DNA from 3 places in the Ruegeria sp. CK2 genome. Region 1 is predicted to be linked to each of the others. Evidence: riboswitches for the same ligand, from Rfam matches in the RefSeq annotation. Region 1 holds a riboswitch; each other region holds the start of a gene.
The links. A riboswitch is a leader RNA that binds a small molecule or an ion and turns the genes downstream of it on or off. The one in region 1 is predicted to bind cobalamin.
Positions count from the first base shown of each region.

Region 2: another riboswitch for cobalamin. It lies ahead of ACR0BU_RS07985 (DUF1636 family protein); the one in region 1 lies ahead of ACR0BU_RS12685 (DUF1636 family protein).
Region 3: another riboswitch for cobalamin. It lies ahead of ACR0BU_RS22965 (hypothetical protein); the one in region 1 lies ahead of ACR0BU_RS12685 (DUF1636 family protein).

Region 1 is NZ_JBQFPW010000007.1:103,502-111,545, forward strand. It holds gene ACR0BU_RS12660 (proton-conducting transporter transmembrane domain-containing protein) at 1-480, opposite strand, end outside; gene ACR0BU_RS12665 (LysR family transcriptional regulator) at 597-1,472, shown strand; gene ACR0BU_RS12670 (FecCD family ABC transporter permease) at 1,508-2,518, opposite strand; gene ACR0BU_RS12675 (ABC transporter substrate-binding protein) at 2,520-3,470, opposite strand; gene ACR0BU_RS12680 (ABC transporter ATP-binding protein) at 3,483-4,259, opposite strand; gene ACR0BU_RS12685 (DUF1636 family protein) at 4,256-4,612, opposite strand; cobalamin riboswitch at 4,712-4,919, opposite strand; gene ACR0BU_RS12690 (hypothetical protein) at 4,945-5,469, opposite strand; gene ACR0BU_RS12695 (hypothetical protein) at 5,466-5,687, opposite strand; gene ACR0BU_RS12700 (D-lyxose/D-mannose family sugar isomerase) at 5,822-6,487, opposite strand; gene ACR0BU_RS12705 (carbohydrate kinase family protein) at 6,506-7,432, opposite strand; gene ACR0BU_RS12710 (glucokinase) at 7,472-8,044, opposite strand, start outside.
Region 2 is NZ_JBQFPW010000004.1:65,177-73,220, forward strand. It holds gene cobN (cobaltochelatase subunit CobN) at 1-1,110, opposite strand, end outside; gene cobW (cobalamin biosynthesis protein CobW) at 1,114-2,169, opposite strand; gene ACR0BU_RS07985 (DUF1636 family protein) at 2,166-2,555, opposite strand; cobalamin riboswitch at 2,640-2,846, opposite strand; partial or broken gene tnpC (IS66 family transposase) at 3,582-4,385, shown strand; gene ACR0BU_RS07995 (hypothetical protein) at 4,302-4,529, opposite strand; gene ACR0BU_RS08000 (hypothetical protein) at 4,519-4,746, opposite strand; gene ACR0BU_RS08005 (DUF202 domain-containing protein) at 4,883-5,212, opposite strand; gene ACR0BU_RS08010 (LysM peptidoglycan-binding domain-containing protein) at 5,346-5,831, shown strand; gene ACR0BU_RS08015 (hypothetical protein) at 5,947-6,273, shown strand; partial or broken gene ACR0BU_RS08020 (IS5 family transposase) at 6,795-7,299, shown strand; tRNA gene ACR0BU_RS08025 (tRNA-Cys) at 7,435-7,508, opposite strand; gene ACR0BU_RS08030 (protein-L-isoaspartate O-methyltransferase family protein) at 7,735-8,044, shown strand, end outside.
Region 3 is NZ_JBQFPW010000022.1:44,589-52,632, reverse strand. It holds gene ACR0BU_RS22975 (DNA polymerase III subunit gamma/tau) at 1-808, opposite strand, end outside; gene ACR0BU_RS22970 (protein-tyrosine phosphatase family protein) at 982-1,494, shown strand; gene ACR0BU_RS22965 (hypothetical protein) at 1,486-1,893, opposite strand; cobalamin riboswitch at 1,982-2,201, opposite strand; gene ACR0BU_RS22960 (alpha/beta hydrolase family protein) at 2,360-3,217, shown strand; gene rsgA (ribosome small subunit-dependent GTPase A) at 3,250-4,278, opposite strand; RNA gene ffs (signal recognition particle sRNA small type) at 4,448-4,546, opposite strand; gene ACR0BU_RS22945 (bifunctional 2',3'-cyclic-nucleotide 2'-phosphodiesterase/3'-nucleotidase) at 4,586-6,469, opposite strand; gene nudC (NAD(+) diphosphatase) at 6,646-7,629, shown strand; gene ACR0BU_RS22935 (SRPBCC family protein) at 7,670-8,044, shown strand, end outside.

The sequences.
Region 1 (8,044 bases):
GCGTTGCGCCGTGGTGCGGTCTGGATAGAACAGCAAGAGCTTGTGCAACGTCAGGCTTGTCACAACCCAGGCCGCTAGCAATTGGCTTAGATTGCCCGACATCACCAGCAGCAAAACCGCTGCCAGCGTGGCGGACATCCAGCCCATAAAGGCGCCCTGACGGGATTCTCCGTCCATGTAGGTTGCGGAATACCGAAGGACAATCCAGCCGATGAAACTGACCAGAACCAGCATTATGGCGCTGACCGCGTCCAGACGTATAGACAGGCCGATTCCCCACAATCCGATCAAGCCGGATGTCCCCGCGCCTTGAGTGATCAACAACAAAGCCGCCAAGGCCGACACTGCAAACGCTGCCAAGGCCGACCATTCTGACAGCTTTGGGACTATGCCGGGGCGCAAACCCGGATGTTTGCTGGCATACCAGGCTGAGGCCAGTAAGAACAAAGGGCTCAGCAATGGAAGAAACAAGTGGCTCATGATGTGGGTCCCTCAAGGTTTCAGGCTGCATTAGCCCGCCTAGCAGGACATATTTCGTAAGAATGATTATTAAAAATTCATTGTTTGGTTTGTATCATTCTATTAATTAGAACGACATGCCGTTGAATTATCATCACCTGAGGTATTTTTGGGCCGTCGCACATGACGGGAACCTGACCCGTACAGCACAACGTTTGAACCTGTCGCAATCTGCTTTGTCAGTTCAGATCAAGGATCTTGAAGAACGTCTGGGGCACCCTCTATTCGAACGCCGGGGTCGCAAGCTGCACCTGACCGAAGCGGGCCGCATTGCGCTGGACCATGCGGACGCAATTTTCGCAACCGGCCAAGAACTTGTGGCCACTTTGCAAGACGCAGGAAACACAAGGCAAGCGCTGCGTGTCGGCGCTCAGGCGACCTTGTCACGGAACTTTCAGATCGGGTTTCTGCGGCCTATTTTAGGGCGAACCGATGTTGAGGTCATCTTGCGTTCAGGCAGCCCAAGCGAATTACTCGAAGGGTTGGAAACGCTGAATTTCGATCTGGTTTTGATGAATCATGAACCTGCAAGCGACAGCTTGACCAAATTCGAAACCCATCATCTAGCAGAACAACCCGTAAGTATTGTGGGTACTCCGGCCCGGCTGGACCCGAAGCGCGCGATCAAAGATTTGCTGGCGGAACACCCTTTCATTCTGCCGACCACCAACAATAGTGTCCGCACGGCATTTGACGCAATGGCCAGCCGTCTTGCGGTACGCCCGCAGATTGCGGCCGAGGTTGATGACATGGCGATGATGCGTCTTTTGGCCCGGGAAGATATCGGGCTGGCCCTGGTCGCGCCGATTGTGGTTCAGGATGAGCTGTCCTCGGGGCGGCTGGTTGAGGCGCAGGAGCATCCGCGCATCAAAGAGAACTTTCATGCGGTGACATTTCGGCGGCGTTTTCCAAACCCGTTGATCCAGCTGTTGTTGGCCAGCAATTTGTCCTGATCGAGTTGTCTCTGGCCGGGTTCGAACCGAGATCTTCAGTCGGTACGTGCTGATTTGAACAAGTACAAAAACACAAACAGCGATCCGATGGATGTCGTAACGATCCCAACGGGCAGTTCCTGTGGCGCCAGCAAAAGGCGCGACAGAATATCGGAGAGGGTAAGCAGGATTGCCCCTACGATTGCGGATGCAATCAGCAGGTTACGGTGCAGGGTTCCGGCGATCCCACGTGCGATATGGGGCACCATGAGGCCAACGAACCCGATTACCCCGGCAACCGAAACGAAACTTGCCGTTGCCAAAGCCGCCACGAAGAACATGCGAAAGCGCAAACCCTGAACCGGAATGCCCAATGTGGCGGCCGTGAAATCTCCGGTCAGCAGCGCATCCAGCCAGCGGCTGCGGTACAATGCGTAGCCAAGGATCAGCCCAAGCCCGATCAGCACCAGCGGAAACGTCTCCCACCGGGCCAGCCCCAGCCCGCCAAGCATCCAGAAGATCACCGAATGTGCAGCGCGGCTGTCGCCCGCAAAAATCAGGTAATTTGTGATTGCCGAAAACAGGAACGAAACGGCCAGGCCAGCTAGGATCAGCTTTTCTGGCGCGCTGGTGCGCAGCCCCTGAACCAGCGCAAGCACGATAGCGGATGCAATCAAACCGCCGCAAAATGCAGCAAGGGGCAAGGTCCAGATGCCCAGTACATCACCAGTGACGGTGATGACCAAAACAGCCCCAGCCGCCGCGCCTGAAGACAGTCCAAAAAGGAACGGGTCCGCCAGATCATTGCGTGTCGTGGTTTGCAACACCACGCCGACAACGCCCAAACCTGCGCCAATGACGGCCGCAAACAAGGCGCGCGGCAAGCGCAGGTCGAAGACTATTCGGTGCAGGGGCGACATTTCACCTTCGGTCAGGCCCGTTCCCAACCCGATGGCTGCCAACACGTCCGAAACTGGGATCGGTGTGGTGCCATAGATCGTGGACAACAGCAAAAGGGCGGTCAGAACGACCGCCCCCAGTCCTACTATCCGGCCTGTATGGCCCATGTCAGTTGATTTCCGGGTGCATCGCCCGCGCCATTTTCTCGATCGCTTCGATATTCGCCGGCCCGGGCGTCAGTTCTTCGTATCGCAACCCGATCCAGCGCTCGTTCTTGACCGCATCGGTTTGCGACATCACTGGATGGTCCTGAAGAAATTCGAACGTGTCCGCCGCTCCATTGCCGGTTTGGTAGTCCAACAACACCAGAAACTCGGGGTTTGATGCGGCAACAGCTTCCCACGAGGTGCGGCCCCAGCTGGTGTCCAGATCGTGGGTGACGTTTTCGCCACCGGCGGCAGCGATCATCGCGTCAGGTATGGCAAACTTGCCTGCGGTAAAGGGCGCATCCGCCGGACCGTCCAACAGGAAGACACGAGGTTTTGCCAGAGCAGCGGTCCGTGTTTCGATGCCCGATAGCTGATCTTTCCATTCGGCGACCAGCGCTTCGGCCTTGTCTTCAACATGCATGACCTTGCCCAGGCGCAATACATCGTCAAACAGAAGGTTCATGCTGGCGTCGGGGCGATCCTTGTCCAGATGCACGCAGCTTTCTGTCAGGATCATGGTTTTGATGCCAAAGGGCGCCAACGTGTCGGGCGTCACGTCGCCACCTGGCTTCATGCCATAGTACCAACCGGCGAAGAACAGATCCGGCTCGACAGCCACCAAATTCTCGATCGTGGGGTATTTTGGGGCAAGTTCAGGGATTTCGCCGCGCAGCGCATCAAAATCTGGGCTGGTTTTGTACCAACCCGTGATCCCGGTCAGACCAACAATCTTGTCTTGCAGACCCAACGCAAAGGCCATGTCGGTCATATTCATATCGTGCACAACCAACCGCTCGGGCATTGTGTCAAACACCAATGGCTCACCGCAGTTGTCCACGGACATTTCGTGCGCGGCTGCACCGTTGGCCAGGCCGGTGATCAACGCCACAGGCCAGAGTTTCTGCATCATGATAAGCTCCTGTTATGATGTCAGTTTTCGTTTTCGGATGTCGAGTGCCGGGATCAAGCGGCCTTCATGCTGGAAGCACAAATAGTCCACTCCAAAGGTGTCCCGGACGCGATCCGGGGTCAGCACTTCAGTCACAGGCCCGAACCCTGTCAGACGGGTGGTTTTCATCAACGCAACATGGGTGGCAAACTCGGGGATCATGACCAGATCGTGGACAATCATGACCACTGTCACACCCAAATTTGCGACCAATGAGAGCATATGCCCCTTGGCGTCCGGATCCAGGTGATTGGTTGGTTCGTCCAGAAACAGCAGCGACGGGTTTTGCGCCAGCGCGCGCGCAATATGTGCGCGCTGCCGTTCGCCGCCTGACAGCATCCGCATTGATTTACCGGCCAAATGGGTCAGCTCGGTTATCGCAAGAACCCGGTCCAGATCTGCTTTGTGGTCAGCCGCTGACCGGTCAGCCTGAATGGGTATTTGGCCCAGTGCAACGTAGTCCCGCAGCCTCAAGCGGCCGTCCGGCAATTCCTGTTGGCCGACCACGGCAATGGTCCGCGCCCTTTGCTGCGCTGACAAGCTACGTAGGCTTTGGTTGCGGATACGCACATCGCCCAGGGCAAGCCGTTCAACACCGCATAACAGGTTCAAGAGGGTGGTTTTCCCGGCACCGTTTGGTCCGGCGATGGCAAGAACCGCGCCCTCGTCGAGATTGAAGGACACGTCCTGAAGCAGGACGTCGCCATTCAATGCATAATATCCAAGGCCTTCGGCGGTTAAAAAGCTCATGACCCGTCCTTGGCAGGCAAACATGGCAACCGCGAGAGTGTTTTGGTGAGCAGGGCAGGCGGGCGCTCGGACGCGCTGGTCCAACCGTCCTCACTGTCGAGATACTGATGGGCAAACTCGGCCACTGCGGTCAGATCTTTTAGGCTTGTGATTTCACCGAAAAGATACTGCGCTTTCTGCTTCGCCTGTAGGCCAACAGTCATGGGCCGTTCACACCCTGCCATGCATGCGATCAGTCGCGTCGCAAATCCGGTTGGCAGCTGCTCATCCAGCAGTTTTTGCGCTGTTTCAGCCGCCACTGGTCCCTGGCAGGTTGAGCAGATTAGTACAAAGTGGTCAGGAGTATCGGACATAGCAGTCCCCGCCACTCAAAAAATGCGGACAGAAAGTGCAAGTCTTGTGAACACGCAGACGCGCCATCATAGCCTCCTTCCAGGACGCCCCGCCCCGGGTTGGTTGAACATCTGATGGCAGGTCTCCTGACTTGCGGGTCGTCGCTTGGCCAACCTTCCCGACCCTCTGGGCCAGTGGTGATTTGGCGTCGCTCACCGCCTACAGTTGCGGGGGCAGTCACGGAATTGGCCCGATTGTCGTGGGCCGCACCGCATTCCCATTTTCATCCCCAAGGAGAACCTAAGGGAACCATCCCGGCCAGCTAGTCTGGTGTCGCATCGATTGTCAAGCGTCAGGTCATTGCCAGCGCGGCGTCACTGAACCACACGTAGAAAAGGCGTCGTGTCGATTGCCTTTGGTGATCGCCGCTGATGGGAAACCGGCTGGCCAATGTCAGCCCGGCTTGAATCAGATGTGCATCGGGATACCCACCGGTAACCTGACCAACGGCGTCTCGCGCAGCGGGTGTTTCATCGCGTCGCATGTGATGTAGCATTTTCAGCAACGCTCTCTCATCACAAGTGACTTCCCGCCGGTCTTCCAGGCTCAGAGGATCTTTGAAAGCCAGCCCGTCAGTGCGGCAATGCAAGGCGGCCTTGATGACTTTGAAAACAAGGTGCGCAAGATTGAGGCCCTGATCGTGCCCCCACTTTTCGATTGCGACCGAGTATGCATGTTGCCAGGCTTGGGTTGTGGGCTCCGAAAAGCTGAGGATGAAATGCCGCATGACGGGAAGAAGGCCCCGTTCGAAACCATCGAAATCCCGCAATGCATTGGGTGCGCGCGCTTCGCTTTGTCCGGAGGTGGAGAAACTCATGCGCGCCGCCTTTCCGTTTTTACTGAATGGCTGGACAGGCTTTGAACGTTTTCGGGCAGATCGCATTCGGCGATTGGGGTTTCACGCCGCGGTGATGCTGCGTGGGCTGGGAATCTGAGGGCGGCCTCAATTGCCTGCCGCAACTTTGGCTTCAGCGCACATCCGTGGCGGCTGGCGATAGTATCCATGGCCAATAGGTCGGTGAGTGTTTTTGTCATGATCGTCTCTCGGTCTCTGGTCCTTGACCGGGCGTGATTCCGAGGGATCTGACTGGGTCACACGTTATCTGACAAAAAGAGTCGGAAATGACAAGAGGAGTTGCGTCGCAAATATACCCAGCTTCAAGCTTGGGTCAGTAGTCGGCGACCAGCAGGAAATCGGGATCAGTATCTTCCTCGATCGTCGCAAAGCGGGGGATTGGCTCTTCGAAAACGTTGTCCGTGCGGTCATCGTTAACGGTAGAAACCTCTCCGATGAGGCAATCGCCGTGTTCCGCCCAGAAAGCATGCCAAATGCCGGGCATCAGCGTCACGCTTGCGCCGGGTTTCAAACGCAGGAGTTCGCCCGGCTGAATTGTCACTGGGCAGCCATCGCTTGGGACAGTCACGGGGTTGTCGCGATCGACGTCCCCATCTGGGTTCGATGCATGAACTTCCATGACCAGATCACCACCACCGCGATTGATAATATCCTCGGCCTTGATGACATGACGGTGCATCGGTGACAGCTGTTTATCACGTGAAATCAAAAGCTTTTCAGCGTATAGCATACCACGACCTTGGTTCAGGTCGCCAACGTCTCCGTTGCGCAGGGTGAACAGGAATAGACCGAGGTCATCAAATTTTCCCTGACCATAGTCGGTGATGTCCCAGCCCAACCCGCGTTCGCGGATACTTTCCGCCTTGGGGCCGCGCATTTGTTTCGGAGACCAGTCCGCGAACGGTGGTAGAGCAAACCCAAAAGACTGGATGAAGCTATGGGCCTCAGCTTTGATGCGGTTGATGTCGGATCTTTTCATTGTGCTTGCCTCATCAGATCAAAGCTCATGAGCCCACGGTGGGTTTGCCCCGGCCCGGGATACGGTTACCCCGGCAATTTTGGTGCCTAACGCAAGGGCTGCGCGCAAAGTGTCGGCCGTCAGACCAAGTAAGCCGGATTTGCTCAGGTGGCCCGATCGGTGTAGTTCTGCAAGAACCCCTGCATTAAAAGTGTCGCCCGCGCCGACTGTGTCCACGACCTGCACGGGCTTCACTGGAACAGAGGTTTCAGTGCCATCCGCCAGATACCCCGTTGCCCCATCGCCGCCCCGTGTGACAATGACCACCGAAGGCCCAGCCTGAAGCAACAGTGGCACCTTTTCAGCGTGGCTTTCGGGGCCCGGGATAATCCAGTCCAAATCCTCGTCAGATACTTTGATCATGTCGGCCTGCGCTATCATGCGGTTCAGGCGTGTGCGATACCGGGTCTGGTCCTTGATAAACCCGGGCCGGATATTCGGGTCCAGCATAACCGCGCTTTCTGATCCATGGCGATGCAACAGGGCGGCATAGGCGTCGGCGCAAGGTTCGCAAGCCAGGCTGATTCCGCCGAAATACAGCGCGGACACAGACGAAAGTTGGGTCGGCATATCTTCGGCTTGCAGCATCCGACCTGCGGTGTTTTCGTCAACAAAATTGTACGAGGCTTGCCCGTCCTGCAGTTGGACAAAGGCCAGGGTCGTGGGGCGGTCTGAGGTGATGACATGCGATGCATCCACGTGGCTGGCCTGTAACGCATCTGCCAATTGTTGTCCGAACATGTCCGAAGACAGCCCCGTCAGCATTCCCACCGGCGCACCCAACCGTCCCAACGCAATGGCCGTATTGAAGATCGCCCCACCGGAATGCGGAACAAAACCGTTTGCGCCCGAAACCGTTGGTTCGGCGATCATGTCGATCAGGGCTTCACCGCAGCACAGGATCATCCCGGGGTCCTCTTCTGAAATATGTATGAGGCGGCAAGCTTACCGCATAAGCGCATTTTTGCAGAAGTTGTTAGCGCCAACAATGCCAAATTCAGGTTGCTCTGAAACATAAAGGTTCATTGACTGACGCAGCTCACTAAAACGGCCACCGCCGTTAAACGCCTCGCGAAACTCACGGCCAAACAACCAGCGGTTTTTTTCCGCGACGCCACCGACCAGAAATACGCCCCCTGTAGGCATCAGAGTGACAGCCATGTCACCCATCAAAGCACCAAGATGCGTCGTGAAGATCTGGGCCGCTTGCGCCGCCACGGCATCAGCCCCGCTGCGCGCATCTTGCAAGATTTCTTTTGCGGACCTGAGCGGTGTATCGCATTGACCGGCCGCCATACCTGTGGCCTGGTATAAGATCGGCAGCCCAGTGCCACTTAGAAACATCTCGGCTTCCAGCGCCAGACTGTCACCAAAAAAGCTATTTGGCGCGATGCGACGGGCTGCGTCGAAAATTTCAACTTCTTCGCGATGACGAGGCGACAGACCGACATGCCCGCCTTCGCCGGACACGGTATGATAATGACCTTCTGAATAGAGCAGCGCCCCAACGCCAAGCCC
Region 2 (8,044 bases), on a different contig from region 1:
GCTGAGGTTCAGCCAACCTGTTACCCGGTCGACAATCGCCTCAATCCGTTCGGCATCGGCGCGGTGGGCAAAACGAGAATACTCCAGATGCGGATCGCGTTTTCCTGGTTCCTTGAACGACGCGATGCCTGCTGACACCCGCCCGTCCACTTCGGGCAGAACCACATGCATGGCGAGATCGGCTGGAGAGAGGCCGCGTTCTGCCTCGGCCCACGCCTTGCGGCGCGCGGTTGACAGAGCGACCTGAAACACGGGCACGCCCGCAGCGTCCAGCGGTGACGTACCCGACGCGCCCTTGCCCGAGAACGAGGTGGCGTTAATGATGGCTGACGGGTTCAGCGCGACGACCTGATCCCGCAACCAATCTGCCGCAGCTGGTGCCTTCAGGGAGGGGGCAAACATCCCTACGGCCTCCAACCCCCGGCCACGCAGACTGCGGATCAGCGCAGCAACCGGCGCGGTATCCGCCGAGGTCAGGTAAGCGCGGTAAAACGTGACAAGCACGCGCCGGGCATCGCCAGCAAACGCGGCTTCGGCTGGCATCACACCACGATCCGGGCACCATGCACCGCATTCGGGAATTGCCTTGGACCCCATTACAGGCCCGGCATAAAGTCCTGCTGCCAACGCCATCTGCGCCAGTGCCGCCTGCGCCGCGACTTCGCCCCCGTTGTCACACAGATGCGCCAATCGCCGTAAGGTCGAGACGGGCAGGGTCGAATAGTCGTCAAGCCGCGTATCTTCACGTCCATCCGCTGGCAGCACAGCCAGTGCGATGTCTTTGGTTTGGGCCAGTGACAGAACCTGCTGTAGGCCATAGGACCAGTAAGGCACGCCGCCAATCAGGCGGACCAAGATGCCTTTGGCGCCTTCCAGTGTTTGTTCCACATATGTGTCAACAGAAAGTGGGTGCTTTAACGCCGTCAGATTCGCAAGCCGCAGCGTCGGCATCCGACCCTCGGATCCGCCACCGCGATGCCAGCCCGCCGCAAAAGCGCCAAGGTCACTGTCGGAAAAGGACAACACAACCAGATCCGCCGGGCTTTGGCCCAGATCGGTTGGGGTCTCGGTTTCCTCTAACCCGTGGCTTTCGCGGAAGACGACGTGCATGGCTTATTCGGCAGCCTCGGTCACACCCACGAGGATATGGCGAATTTCAGCCTCTTTGATGTCGTCATGCTCGGCGATCACCACCAGACGCGAGCGGCGCTCTTCACCCGACCCCCACGGGCGGTCGTACTGGTGACGCACACGGGCACCGACGGCCTGCACCAGCAGACGCATGGGTTTGCCCTGAACGGCCGCATAGCCTTTGACCCGCAGGATATTCAGCTCCTTCGCAAGACGTTCGATATTGGCGACCAGTTCGGCAGGATCGGCCTGTTCCGGAAGATCGACGATGACGCTTTCGAAATCATCATGTTCGTGATCATCATGGCCGTCATGATGTGACGGACGGGCGTCCATGTCATCCTCGGCAGCTGCCCCAAGCCCAAGCACAACGCGCACATCCACCGCACCTTCCGCAACCTCGACAACGGGCAGGGGCCGTGGGGCCTCGGCCGCTATGATCTCTTTGGCCTTTGCCACACCTTCGGGACCTGCCAGATCAGGTTTGGTCAGCAAGATGATGTCAGCGCAGGAAATCTGATCCTCGAACACCTCGGACAGCGGCGTCTCATGGTCAATGGACTCATCGGCCATGCGCTGGGCGTCGACTGCCTCGACGTTCGGCGCAAACCGACCGGCGGCGACGGCCTCGGCATCCGCCAGAGCAATTACGCCATCCACGGTGATCTTCGAGCGGATATCTGGCCAGTCGAAAGCCTTAAGCAACGGTTTCGGCAGGGCGAGACCCGAGGTTTCGATCAGAATATGATCTGGGCGCGGTTCCAGCGCCATCAGCGCCTCGATGGTCGGGATAAAATCATCGGCCACAGTGCAACAGATGCACCCATTGGCCAGTTCCATGATGTTCTCGGCCGGGCAATCCGGGATCGCACAGGATTTCAGGATGTCGCCGTCTACGCCCACATCGCCAAACTCGTTGACCACAATCGCCAGACGCTTACCCTGCGGGTTCTGCATCAGGTAGCGGACCAGCGTCGTTTTGCCCGAACCCAGGAAGCCGGTGATCACAGTGACGGGGAGTTTTTCGAGATTGCTCATTCCAGGGCTCCAATCGGGGGAATACGGGCCGCACAGTTCTTGCGGAAGTGTTCAGGACGCTCGCGCCATTTTACCAGGCCATCTTCGGCCGCCAGGTATCTAGTGGCACCTTCGACGATGATGTCGACATCGTCATCTTCGTTCAGGTTCTCATAGACGAAAGTCCAGCGGGTTGGCCCGCCGCGCAGGACGATCGAACAGCCCTGCTTGCAGTTCGACAGGCACTCCACGGGCTTCAGTTTCACGCCGTCGGGCAATTCTGCCTGTTCTAGCGCCTTGTGCAGTAAGGTGCCGGGGCGCTGCGCATCGTCTTCGATGGGCAATCCACGTCGGCAAGTTGTGCAAACCAGTAGTTCGACTGGTGTGGTCTCGGTCACGTCTCTCATCCCCCTTATCGGTTCATTGGGGGACGGGGTTTCATGCGGGCCACGCTGTTCGCTATGGTCCCGACACCGGAACACCCCGTCCGGTCTGGTCTTCGGGTGCTGGCAGGTCTCCCGGCTTGCGGATGTCAGAGCCTAGGCTCTGCCGGATGTCCCGCCTTCCCGGCCAATTGGCCAGTGGCATTGGGCACCCTCTCCGGTCACGGTCGCGGGGGCGGCTGCGTTTGGCGGTAGACCCGTTGACGCATTCCCTTTTCATCTGCTGTCGCAGACACCAACGAAAGGGACATGCGGCACGCGTGGGCCGCTTGTCAAGCGCGTTACGCGTATGGTGAGGAACCGGGGATGAAAAGCGACCTGCCAGCGTCTCTGGGCGTCATGATCGCTCGAGGCCCGCCAAAGCGCGGGCGTCGAAGCGCTGTCAGCGACCGATTTGGATTTCACCACCCCGAGGTCCCAGTTTGAGAGGCAAGACCACGAAGAGAAAGAGTCGGCTACCCGGTCGTTCCACAAGGTCGCGTCGCAGATTAACTTTGTCACCTGCTTGGGCAAAACGATTTGCCAATGGCTTGCGCAAAACCGATTTGGATCAAGTGGATGGAGGCGAGCGCCCGACCCGGTATCACTTCCCTAAATCGTTGAATAGCCATGATTATTGGGGGGTGAGGTTGGCTTGCGTGTCTCACTTTGTGTTGCACAACGCGCAAGTCAGTGTGACTATTGTCAATAAACAACCCTTATTCCCAGTATTCCGGCAAACCTCACCGCATAACGTCAATAACGCGGCGATCGCTATGCTTACAGACTCCGACGCCGCTCGCCGACGTAAAGCCAGAACTGTCTGCATAGTTCATACTGCAACGCCTAGTTGAACCCTTATCACCAAACATCAGAGCGACGAGGCTGAACGCGCGCCGAGGACCAGGCCCCTTGGCTCATGTGCTAGTCTCAAAGTCTGTCGATCATCTTCCATTATAGCCGCAATCGCAGATTTACGCCCGGGAGGGCACTGATCTGGATCGCTCGGCAATGGCCGATTGGGTTCGCCGGTCAACAGCACTGCTTGAACCCCTCGCCGATGAGATCGGGCGGATCGTCCGGCGTGGAGATGCGCTCTTTGCTGACGATATGCCCGTGAAGATGCAGACACCGGGGCAAAAGAAGACCAAAAGGGCCCGGGTCTGGACCTATGCGCGCGACGGGCGGCCATGCTCGGGCCAAACACCGCCCGGTGACTGGTATCAGTCTACCATTGATCGCAAGGTTGAGCATCCCGTCAGCCACCTTGCAGGCTACAAGCGATGGATCCACTCGGATGACTACTCCGGGTTCAACGGCTTGTTAGGTCACGATATGGCCGATGAAATGGCCTGCATGGCGCATGTAAGGCGCGAGTTTGTGGATGTGTTTGCATCCCAGGGCAATACTATCGCGGAGGAGGTCGTCCGTCGGCTCGCAGAGCTCTATGGCTTTGAGTAAGAGGCGCGGGGCAAACCGCCCGACGATCGCATCGCGCCGCGGCAATCGCACGCAAAACAGGTCTTCGATGATCTGGAGATTTGGCTACGCGCACAATTGCCCAAGATTTCTGGAGACTCCCCATTGGCCCAAGCGATACGTTACGCCCTTAGCAGGATACCAAAAGCGCGACCTTATCTCGAGAACGGGCACCTGGAGTTGGATAACAACACGACCGAACGTGCCGTCAAACCCGTGACCATAGGCCGGAAAAACTGGATGTTCGCTGGCTCAGAAAGTGGCTGCAAAGCAATGGCCATCACCTTCACCCTGATTGAGACCGCCAAACTCAAAAGCGTCGATCTCCAGGCGTGACTTGCCTGGGTCCTCGCCAAAATCGTCGACCACAAGATCATACGCCTCGACGAACTCCTCCCATGGCGCTACGCCGCCACTGCAGCGTAAAAGGATTTGTAGCGGTTCAACAGAGCGGGGCAACGGACGGGCACTATCCGCCAACATAGACTCCGGTTTTTGGCCGGTAGAAAATTTTCTGGTCGTGAAGCCGTCCAAGAAGGTCGCTAATCCGGTGTCGATACTCTTTCCTTTCAGCTTTTCCGACATCATCTTCGTTGGGCGGCTCATGGGTCAGGGAATTCAAGGCGCGGCGAAGCGAGTCTTCGATAATATCTATATCCTCGACGGATAGTTCGAACATATCGTTGTACTGGGGCATACTGAGACCTCTTATCTGGTTGCGAGCCTTAAGGGTGCACCACCAGCCCTGGGTTTTCCACCGCTCCTTATTGTTGAAGCGTGAGAGTCGGCGCGCTGTAGTCAGGTGATGCATTCCAACGATATCGCAAGCCGTGTCAGGCAACACCCGAGTCACGCTTTTCCGCTTCAATCAAACGCTTTGTACGCAGATAATCCAGGCCGCCTAAAACTAACACCAAGCCCGAAACCGGAAATGCCAAAAGCCCGATGCCGACTTGCATCGACTGTGCTTCATAAAAATGCAGCAAACCGAGCCCCGCGATAGCCAGGCCTAACGCGGTTTTCACGTAAGCCAGCAACGTTCGACGATTGGCCAACTCCGTGCGCACGACTGACAAAACCATATTGTCTATCTCTCGACGCCGCTTGGTTTGGTTATCGTTATCACTCGTGAGGTTCTGGACCGAGCTGACTTTCGGATTCATCTCTCACCGCTCCTGATTGTTGACCTTCGAAAGTCCGTGTTCCCAAAAAGATGTGTCTGATATCACCCGACGGATTTGGTCGCTGGGACGATTTGGGGTATGAGTTTCCTATTTAACTGTAAGGAGCTCAATTATGAATATCGAGATTCTCCAGCCGAAACCCTTTGATATTGTCGGCAGCACAATCATGATTGCAGGAAATGCTGTTGGCTTCGAAGGTCATCTTTCGATTTCTGTCAGCGAAGGGCACGTCGAGTTTAGCGGCGCGGCCTCAGCTGGAGCAATCGCACTGCGACAGTTTCAAGCCAAAGTAGAGATACCGGCCAATCCTAATTTCCAGCTTGATCGTCTTTTTGTGACGGTGACTGACGACAGTGGTGGTGGTGAAGGTGTGGTCCCTACTGTCCATGTTCCGGTGTTTTACGGGCCACGCATTCTGACCGACTATGTTGGCTATCGGAACTACACTGTCGCGCCGGGTGACACGCTGAGTTCAATCTCAACAGCGCACTACGGTAATCCAGGCCAAGTGTCCGTTATCCAGCGCGCCAACGCACACCTTATTGATGATCCCAATGTGATTTTTCCGGGTCAGGAACTACGCATTCCGATTGCCTAGCAGCAATTCCAATGAGTGATCCAAATGTCCACTTTGCGGACCAAGCTGCCATTGCTTGGTTGCCACCAGTCGATCATTGTTGTCCAATTGCAGTTGTCATCAGCGGAGTAAAATCGTGCCGAATGCCTCGGAAGTTAATGCAGTTTTGAACCAACTAACCAATGATGAAAGACGTTCACTGATCCTATGGTATCGAAACTACATGGTGTCTGTTACTGGAGTTGATCCCAGCCTGTTTGGAGTGGACTTTCAGGCGAATATGGATGCCGCGCTGCTGGATGGCGATAAGAATGGTAGTCTCAGAATTAGTGCGAAAGACGTAATCGTTGCAATCAACAACTCCGAATTGGGCGAAGAAACAGTCGAAATGAGAAGGCACTTTCACCAAGAGCTCGGAAGTGAACTGTGGTTACGGCTTACGGCGATTGGAAGCGGTATCTAGATGGGATTGGCACGGTCGCTTTGGGCTCAGAGCGGACCTTAGAGAGGAACATCCCTTCCCCCTCAAAGCAGAGTCGTTGTGACAGCTATTAAAGACGGCTGAGCATTCTTCACTAAAACCACACCCGCTCCATTGACTGTGCCGCTGACACAAATACTGGATTGCGCCAGATTCGCCGAGCAGGTTGAAAAGATGCAGTTATGCATGATTTCGCCCCGCCGTTTTGATGAGATCTCAAAACCTGCACGACAGTTAGGTTAACAACAAGACCGGGATTCGCCTGTTTGGGGCATCCCTTTTCATACCGCCGCCGGCATAGTTTCGCTATACCGTGAAGCATATCCCGCGTAGTAGATGTAGCAGGGCATCTGGGCAGATATGCAGTTCTGCAAATCTCGATACCGGCATGCCGGGACGGCTTCGTAGCTGGCAATAGCGGGAAATGGCGACCGTACTACGGTCAGGACCCATTGATTTCCGCTTAGGAGCGTGATTCACGGTTCGAAAACCGAGCGGTTAACATGTCTGATCTTTTCTGGCTGAAAGATCCGCAGATGGCGCGTCTTGAGCCCTTCTTTCCTAAGTCCCACGGCAAGCCACGTGTCGATGACAAACGTGTGCTGAGTAGCATTATCTTCATCGATCGCAATGGCTTGCATTGGTGAGATGCACCTGCCGAGTACGGTCCGAATAAGACCTTGTACAACCGATGGAGCGACAAGGGTGTGTTCGCCCGGATTATGGCGGGTCTGGCTGTCGAGCACAGCGGACAGAAGAGCGTCATGATCGACGCCACATATCTCAAAGCACAACGTACAGCCTCCAATCTGGGGGTCAAAAAGCGGGCGTGGACGCCTGATCGGTCGGACCAAAGGCGGCATGAACACCAAACTGCACGCTATCTGCGACAGCCAGGGCCGACCGCTCAGCCTCTTCGTCACCGCCGGTCAGGTCAGCGACTACATCGGGGCATGGGCATTGCTCAGCGGCCTGCCGAATGTCGATTGGCTACTCGGGGACAGAGGAATCTAAACCTAGGTTATGTGCCTGGAAAAAATGGGTTATTTTTGCTCCATGTTGCGGGATTTGTTGCGGGAAAATTCGTGCTAGGGGGCTTGAGAAAATATTGCTGTTTAAAAACAATGAGTTAGATTGTAGATTTGGAGGCGAGTACCGGAATCGAACCGGTGTACACGGATTTGCAATCCGCTGCGTCACCACTCCGCCAACTCGCCTTTTCAAGTAAAATCAAATACTTGCCGTGGTGTGGGTGGCGTTTTAGCAGCTTTCTCTGGAGGCGTCCAGTGGATAGGGCGCAAATTTAGCGGCGCGATTGCAAATTGCGGAAACGTGCCGACCGCATCCTGATCGGCAGGCGTAGATTGCGGCATCTGGGCCGTTGCTGCGCTTTGTCGGATATGGCACAAGCCAGATAACCTTGGGAATAGAACGAGAGATCCTATGACTGATTTCGTAGCCCGGCGCCGTACGATGGTTGATACGCAAGTTCGGCCCTCTGACGTGACGAAGTTCCCGATCATTGATGCCATGCTGACTGTTCCGCGCGAGAGCTTTGTGCCTGACGCGCAGCGCGAAGCGGCCTATGTCGAAGGGCTGATCGATTTCGGAAACGGGCGCTGTATGCTTGAACCGCGAACCCTGGCTAAGATGTTGGATGCGCTGAACATCTCGAATGACGAGATGGTTCTCGATATCGCGCCGGCCATGGGGTATTCTACAGCGGTTGCCGCCCGGATGGCGCAGCTGGTCG
Region 3 (8,044 bases), on a different contig from region 1:
CGCGCAGGATCATATCCATCAGATCCAGTACACGTCCGCGGTCTGCCAGACCCAGCATGGCGCGCACCTGATCTGCGGTGGTCTCGCCCGCGCCATGAGAAATCGCCTGATCCAACAACGAGGTAGCATCACGCGCCGAGCCTTCAGCGGCCCGCGTGATCAACGCCAGCGCGTCATCTGCAATCTCGGCGTTTTCGGCCGCTGCTATCTTGCGCAGCAGGCCTATCATGTCTTCGGGTTCAATCCGACGCAGGTCAAATCGCTGACAGCGCGACAGAACCGTAACCGGAACCTTGCGAATCTCGGTGGTGGCGAAGATGAACTTCACATGTTCAGGCGGCTCTTCCAACGTCTTGAGCAGCGCGTTGAAAGCGCTGGTCGACAGCATGTGAACTTCGTCAATGATGTAAATCTTGTAGCGAGCGCTGGCGGCGCGGTAGCGGACGCTGTCGATGATCTCGCGAATATCGTTCACACCCGTGCGGCTGGCGGCGTCCATCTCCATAACGTCGACATGACGGCCTTCTATGATGGCCACACAATGTTCGCATTGCCCGCAAGGTTCGGTTGTTGGTTTGCCTTCGCCGTCAGAACCGATGCAGTTCATGCCTTTAGCGATGATCCGCGCGGTGGTGGTTTTCCCGGTGCCACGGATGCCGGTCATGATGAAGGCTTGCGCGATCCGATCCGCCTCAAACGCGTTTTTCAGCGTACGCACCATTGCGTCCTGACCCACCAGATCAGTAAAGGTTTCCGGGCGGTATTTGCGGGCGAGAACCTGATAGGCGGGGCTGGGTGCGTCGGTCATGTTTACTCTGGCGGATTCGGGGCTTCGGCACAGCGTAGTGGTCACCATCGCCCGCGTCCACTGCAGCGTGCGAGGATTTTTATTTTGGAATCGGACCGGATGCGCGTATTGCTAGAGGGGTACATTTCACGAACTATTTTTCGCGACAGTAATTAAAGGGGGGGGAGCGTTACATGTCTCAGCTGGTGATCTACGCCTTGCAAGTTGGAGGAGGCACGCTTGCCCTCACATCAATGCCCGGTCGCGGCGGGGACTACGCAGGTGATCTGGACACAATCTCAAGCTGGAAGCCGGGTCTTGTGATTTCTACGGCAACCGAAGTCGAGATGTTTCAGGCCGGCGCGCAGGACTTTGGAAGCGATATTCAAAGTCGGGCCAGCCGATGGGTTCATCTGCCAATCGAAGACTTTAACGCGCCACCCCGCACCGTTCTGGATGAATGGCCGTCCGTTAGCTCTGCCGTGCGCCACGCCTTGTCTGGAGGCGGTCGTGTCATGCTGCACTGTAAGGGCGGTTGCGGCCGGTCGGGAATGCTTGTTCTACGGCTGATGGTCGAATGTGGCGAACAGCCCGACAAGGCGCTGGTACGGTTGCGCGCCTTGCGCCCCTGTGCCGTCGAAACAGACGAACAAATGGCATGGGCCGTCGGTTCGACCCTGGAAGAGGTGAGCGTCAGATCAGGCTAAGATGCCCGCGGCCATCTGCACGGGTTGGCGAGGTTTAAGAGCCAAAACCTCGAGCATTGCGCAAGGCGGCGTTGCGATGATCCCGGATGGCATGGTCTGGATATCGGTGCCAAAGATCATGTCGGCATAATCGTCCAGCTGTTTGGTGTTTGCCGTGGCATCGGTGCCGCAAAATACACGCATCTGATCGGGCTGGGCCCGAAACCGCGCGGTGCAGCCCTCGGGACAATGGGTCAACTCGCTGCTGCCTTCGATTTCGAACTCCGAAGTGGCGACTGGATGAGCTTCTGCCATAGCCTGTGCCATCGCGCGCGCCATTCGGGCCAGTGCAGGGCATGTCTTGCCTGTCCGTTGACAAACGGTTGCTGTGTATTCGTGTGTTCTTGTCTTCCAGATCATCTTGCGCCCTCCGCGCAGCGGACAGGGGCTTGGATCAGGCAGGACGGCGGTGTGCTGTCAGGACCTGCCCGGACACCCCGCCCGAGTTTCGGTTACAGTTCCGATGGCAGGTCTCCTGACTTGCGGGTCATCGCTTTACCGACCTTCCCGGCCATTGGGCCAGTGGTATTTCGGCATTGCTTTCCGCTTACAGTTGCGGGGGCAGTCGCGGATTTGGATCGTCCCGGAGTATCCGGTCAGAACCGCACCGTGTTCCCTTTTCATCCCGACCCCTAGTAGGGGGCAGGAACCATCACACAATCGCTAGCGTCTGATTGCGCCCTGAGTCAAGCTGGACTTTATGTCTTGCGCTCCTACTCAATCCCAAGCGGACGTGTGGTCAACCTGAACCGGTGTTGACTCGGATACAGGAATTGGTGCCATTTGAGGATGGTGAACCGATTGGTTCAGTTTTTCCGAGGTCGCTATGTTGGACACACAGCAGAGGGTATTGACCGAAGACTTTCGGTTCCCGTCCGGGCCGGCGATGCTTTCGGCACGGCTATATCGGCCAGCTTCCGAGCCAGAAATCGTTATTGTTCTAAACAGCGCAACCGGAGTTCCACGAGATTACTACCGATATTTTGCGCAGTGGCTGGCGGAAGAACAGGGCATGGCCTGCCTGACATATGACTACCGGGACTTTGGGCACTCTCTATCCGGAGATCTCAACAAATCCACAGTCACTATGGCAGACTGGGCGCTGATTGATATGCCCGCGGCCAGGGCCGAGATGCGCCGGCGCTTTCCGAAAGCGAAGCAATGGACCATCGGTCACTCGGTGGGCGCGATGCTGGGTCCGGTTCAACCCGACATTGGTCAGATCGACCGAATGATTGGGGTATGTTCGGGGCTGGTCACACTGAAAGATCACCCTTGGCCGTATCGTGCGCTGGCGTGGTTGTTCTGGTATGGGCACGCACCCTTGCTTGCGCGTCTTTTGGGGTACCTGCCAGGAAAGGCCATCGGGTTCGGCACGGACCTGCCAGCTTCGGTTTACTGGCAATGGCGCAAATGGTGCACGGCGCCATTGAATTACGTTCCTGAAATAGGCCTCGATTTACCGGCGGTCAAATGGTCAGAAACAGGAACTCCCGCAGACCTGTTTGCCTTCGAAGATGACGAGATGGTCCCTCCGGACGCAGTGTGGCGGCTGGCGGATCTTTACGGCCCTGACGCCAAACAGCATCTTTTGTCTGCGTCTGAGTTTGGTCTAACCGAAGTCGGTCATATCGGGGCGTTTGCCCGCCGGAATGCGGCTGTCTGGCCTAGGTTGATAGCGTGAGGGATGGGCGCCGAAAACTCGGCGCCCATATATCATCGGCCGTTGCGAGAGTTTTTGTCTTTCATCACCGAACGGACCATTTTGCCAAACGCCTTGTCGCGCGCGCGGGACTGGGCCACGGTTTCCGAGTTTCGCTGATCCTCACGTCGCAGTTTTCTCCATCGTTCCAGACGCGAAGCGTCCAGCACGCCGTCTTCAATGGCACCTTGAACTGCGCAATCTGGTTCCGCAATATGCTGACAATCCGAGAAGCGGCACCTGGTCGCCAACTCTAAAACGTCTGAGAACACCTCATCCACGCCGTCTTGCGCGTCTAGCAAACGCAAGGCACGCATTCCGGGCGTGTCAATCAGCCAGCCACCGTTTCGCATGCGATGCAGCGCGCGGGAGGTCGTCGTATGTCGACCATGCGCATCATCTTCGCGAATGCCTGCGGTTGCCTCGTCCTGACCCGTCATCCCATTGGCCAGTGTCGTCTTGCCGACCCCCGAAGATCCAACCAGCGCTGCGGTCTGGCCGGACGGGCACCAGGACAGGACCTGCTGGATTTCTGTCTGATCCAGCGCGTTGATTGCAACAACCGTCACTACAGGTGCCAAAGTCTGAGCTTGAGCAACGTATGTGTTCGGATCATCGCATACATCGGCCTTGGTCAGCACAATTACCGGATAGCATCCAGCTTGATTGGCCAGTGCCAGGTATCGTTCCAACCGGGGTAAGTTGAAATCAGCATTGCACGAACTGACAATAAACAGCGCGTCGACATTTGCTGCTATCAGTTGCGCTTCGGCGCCGGTGCCGGCTGCGCGGCGTTTCAGGACGCTGCGCCGATCCAGCAGGGTCCGAATGCGATTGTGTTCGTCCGCCAGCACCCAGTCTCCGACCGCATAATCGCCTGTCGGTCGGTCAAGGGTGAGCAGAGGTGTTTCGCCATCCGTGCCCAACCCGGTCAGACGATCGCGATGAACGGCTGTGATACGAAACGGTAAGCAAGACGAATTGGCCGCGTGTTGCGCGGCAAAGTGGTGGGACCATCCCAGGTCCGATAGAAATATGGACATTGTTCTGCCTGTGTTCAGGTACAGTAACCCGGACAGATGGCATGCGCGCACCTGTCGGCTATGTGTTCAGGCGGTTTGAGGTTCGAGTACTAGAACCGGGCTGCCCGAAGGGTGTCTGCTACAATCATAAAAGCCCTCCTTCGGCCAATGCTCTTTGGTGTCTAGCGTCAAGTGAGAGGTTGGACATCGACCCAAGCGGGGCTCGTTGTGGCTGCTTCCTTCCGGATCTGACCAGGTTGGCGAGGCGCTCGCCCGCGCCAACCTCTCAGGTGTCGATATAGGGAAAGCTTGAGAAAAAGACAACCCGTCAGAGCGTCAGGCGGATACGCACGAAACCGTCCGCATCGGTGCCTAGCACCTGGGGCGAATACACATCCAACTCGCCCAGATGCCTGAGCGCGCCCTGGCCCGTCCTGAGAATCGCGCACGCACCTGATAGAGGCAGAATCGCAAAGGGATAGGGTGCTTGTTCCATCGGATCCGCTGGCAGGTGTTTTGACAAATAGTCCCGCAATGCGCTTTTTATATCCAATGGCGGCAAACTGATCGGTTGAGCGTTCGCAATGAATGGAAAGTGACCGCCGCCGTTGGCCCGGTAGTTGTTGAGGGCCACAACGAATTTCTGATCCGGTCGGAGCGGGTTTCCTTCAAACGTTGCATTCTTGATCCGGCCATAGTTCGGATTGATCAGCGTCCCATCCGCGTCCCATCGAGGCGGTTTTGATGGATCGATTTGATAAGATAAGCCAAAGAGAACATCGAAATTATGCCCGGCCCGCCCGGGATCTATCAGGTTGTTTTCTGTGCCTCGTGAAACTTGGTTGAAGATACCTGCCGACATCTCAAGCCAGTCCAAGACTTGTGCGCCGTTGACCTGTATTGCTCGCAGTTCATTGGGAAAAACATGTAGATCCGCAATATGTCGCAGGCAAATCTCTCCGGCAGGCACGTCAGTGTAGTATTGAGGACCTGAGCGCGCGCCGCACTTGTAAGGGGATGCTGCCGAAAGCATGGGTAGATTTTCCGACGCGGTGCCGCGCAGGAATGGGCGCAGGGCTGCGGCTTGTGCGGCGGCGACCAAAGCAAGCCCTAGGTCAGGTGCGCAAAAACTAAAGTAACTATGCATATCTTGTGCAACCCGAGCGACGGGTTTCGCCACTGCTGCCCGCGTTTGGGTGTGCCCGGGTGTAATCAGATGGACTATGTCTTGGTCTTCAGGTGCTAAAATCCCAGAGCTGTGGGAGTGGATAGACCGCAACTCAACGCAGTGATCTTCAACGTGCCACTTATTGTCCGAATTGCGAGTTACACTCAGGTCAACAACGCCCAGATGGGATCCGGCAGAGCCTGGCATGATCACAGGCTTGCCATGGACCAGCCCGGCCAAATGATCGACGTGCTGAAGGCTTTCGTGCGTAGAGCCAGGAAGGGTCAAATGGGTGTGTCCGGCAACAATTGCATCAACCCCGTCGATGGCAGCCAAAGGGATCACGGCGTTCTCCAACCCCGCGCTGGCATGGGTTTGCCCGAGACCTGAATGGGCAAGTGCAACAATCAGATCACAGCCAAGGCCCTGCAGCTTGGTTACAGTTTTTTGCGCCGCACTCAGGATATCTTCCGAGGTCACTTTGCCTTGTAAATGGTGTGCTTCCCATCGTGTTGTCTGGGGTGGCAGTACCGAAAAGACGCCTACGCGAATGGCAGTATTCTGTCCGTCCAGCGGCACGACGCGGTCGAGTATCACATGATCCTGCCACCGTTGCGCGGTATTGCCTTGCCGATGCAAGTTACTACACAGAACCGGGGAGGGCGCTTGTGCGAGGATTCGGTCCAGCGCGTTCAGACCAAAGCCAAAATCGTGATTTCCTAGCCCGATTGCGTCGTATCCCAATGCCTCAAAGGCTTGCATCATTGGATGGGTGCCGTCATTTAGCGCCGCCCACTCCCCTAGCGGCGTGCCTTGAAGGGAGTCTCCGTTGTCAAACAAGAGGACAATGTCGTCTTCCGCCTGTCGTCTGGCCGCGCGGATAAGACTGGCGGTTCGCGTCAAGCCAAGTGTTGGATCCGGCTTGTCTGAATAATAGTCGAAACTTGTTAGGTTCATGTGCAAGTCGGTCGTCGCTAAAATGCGAATACGCCCGCTTGGTGCCTTGGTCTGAATCGGCCTTGAGGGTCGTTGATTAGATCTCAATTTTCCACTTTTAGATGCTGCTGCTCAACCAAATACAATTAGAAGCATAATGAAGAAATTTTCGAGGCAACCATGAGGCTTTTTTAGCGGCATTGTCCGAATTCGTTGCCGGTGAATTGCGTTGCAACGAGGGCCTAGTCGTGGCAGCCCTGTGCGCAAGATCCAAAGGAAACTCAATGAAAAATGCGGAACAGGTGACTTTCGGCGGCTCTGGCCTGGATCGAGCCGCGCATCTTCGAAGCGACGCAGACAAGCTAACCGCGGTTGCAAGTGATCCAAACGCAAAATGCCTGCTGCTCTGGCGTGGCAAGGTTCTGGTAACCGGTGAAGCCCTGGATCAACTTGGGTTTGTCCCAATGACACATGTCTTGATCAATAACGGGCCCGGCGGCATCGTCGAAACTCCGATCTTTCTGGGGCTTAGCGAAATGGGCGCGCCGTTCTTTGCGGCAGATATTTCGGATTGGACGGCCCACGGGCACGACCTCTCTGCTCTCGGCGCGTTTGTCGACAGGTCCGAACAACAGCACCCTGAATTGCCGGATGGGTATGTGTTTGCCGAATTGCGCCGAATCATGACCCGGCTACCCACTCGGGATGCCGAACTTGCTGCGACTGCCAAGGCTGTTATTGGATGGCACGAAACCCATCGTTTTTGCGCACGTTGTGGTGTTGCCAGCGATCTGTCTCAGGCCGGGTGGCAGCGCAGTTGCCCTTCGTGTAGCGGCCAACATTTCCCGCGAACGGATCCGGTCGTCATCATGCTGATTACCCACGGTGATTCTGTTTTGATGGGGCGTTCCCCTGGATGGCCCGATAAGATGTTTTCGCTGTTGGCGGGATTTGTCGAACCGGGAGAAACGCTTGAGGCTGCCGTGCGGCGCGAAGTGATGGAAGAAGCGGGGGTACCCGTCGGCGCTGTCTCATACCTCTCAAGTCAGCCTTGGCCATTTCCGGCGTCGTTAATGTTCGGCTGTGCGGGTGAGGCATTGTCGCGCGACATTGTCATCGACCCGGTCGAAATCGAAGAGGCAATGTGGGTCAGTAAGACTGAGATGATGCAGGCCTTTGCCGGAGAGCATCCGCAGATATTGCCGGCGCGAAAAGGTGCAATCGCACATTTTTTGCTGCAAAACTGGCTTGCAGATACGCTGGTCTGAGGAAACACTGAGCAGTAACTAAGATCAACAAAAGGCCGACATGCAGTTTTCAGCGCGTGAAGATATCGAAGCCCCCATCAACTCGGTGTTCGACATGGTCGCCGATTTTGAGCGTTTCGAGCGTATGGCGATGCGGCGTGGGATCGATGTGCGGCGCAGCGCAGATAGTTCTGTAGTTACGGCAGGAACAACATGGGAAACCGAGTTCAAGCTGCGCGGAAAGCCGCGTCAGATGTCGGTGCTGATGACAGATTGTGACCGCCCGTCACAAATGAGGTTTGAGGCAACCAGCAAAGGAATGACCGGGATTACGACGGTCGATTTTCTGGCGCTGTCGCAGCGCAGAACTCGCCTGAGCGTAGAGATGTCTCTGGCTGCCAAGTCTCTGCCGGCGCGTTTGTTGCTGCAGTCAATG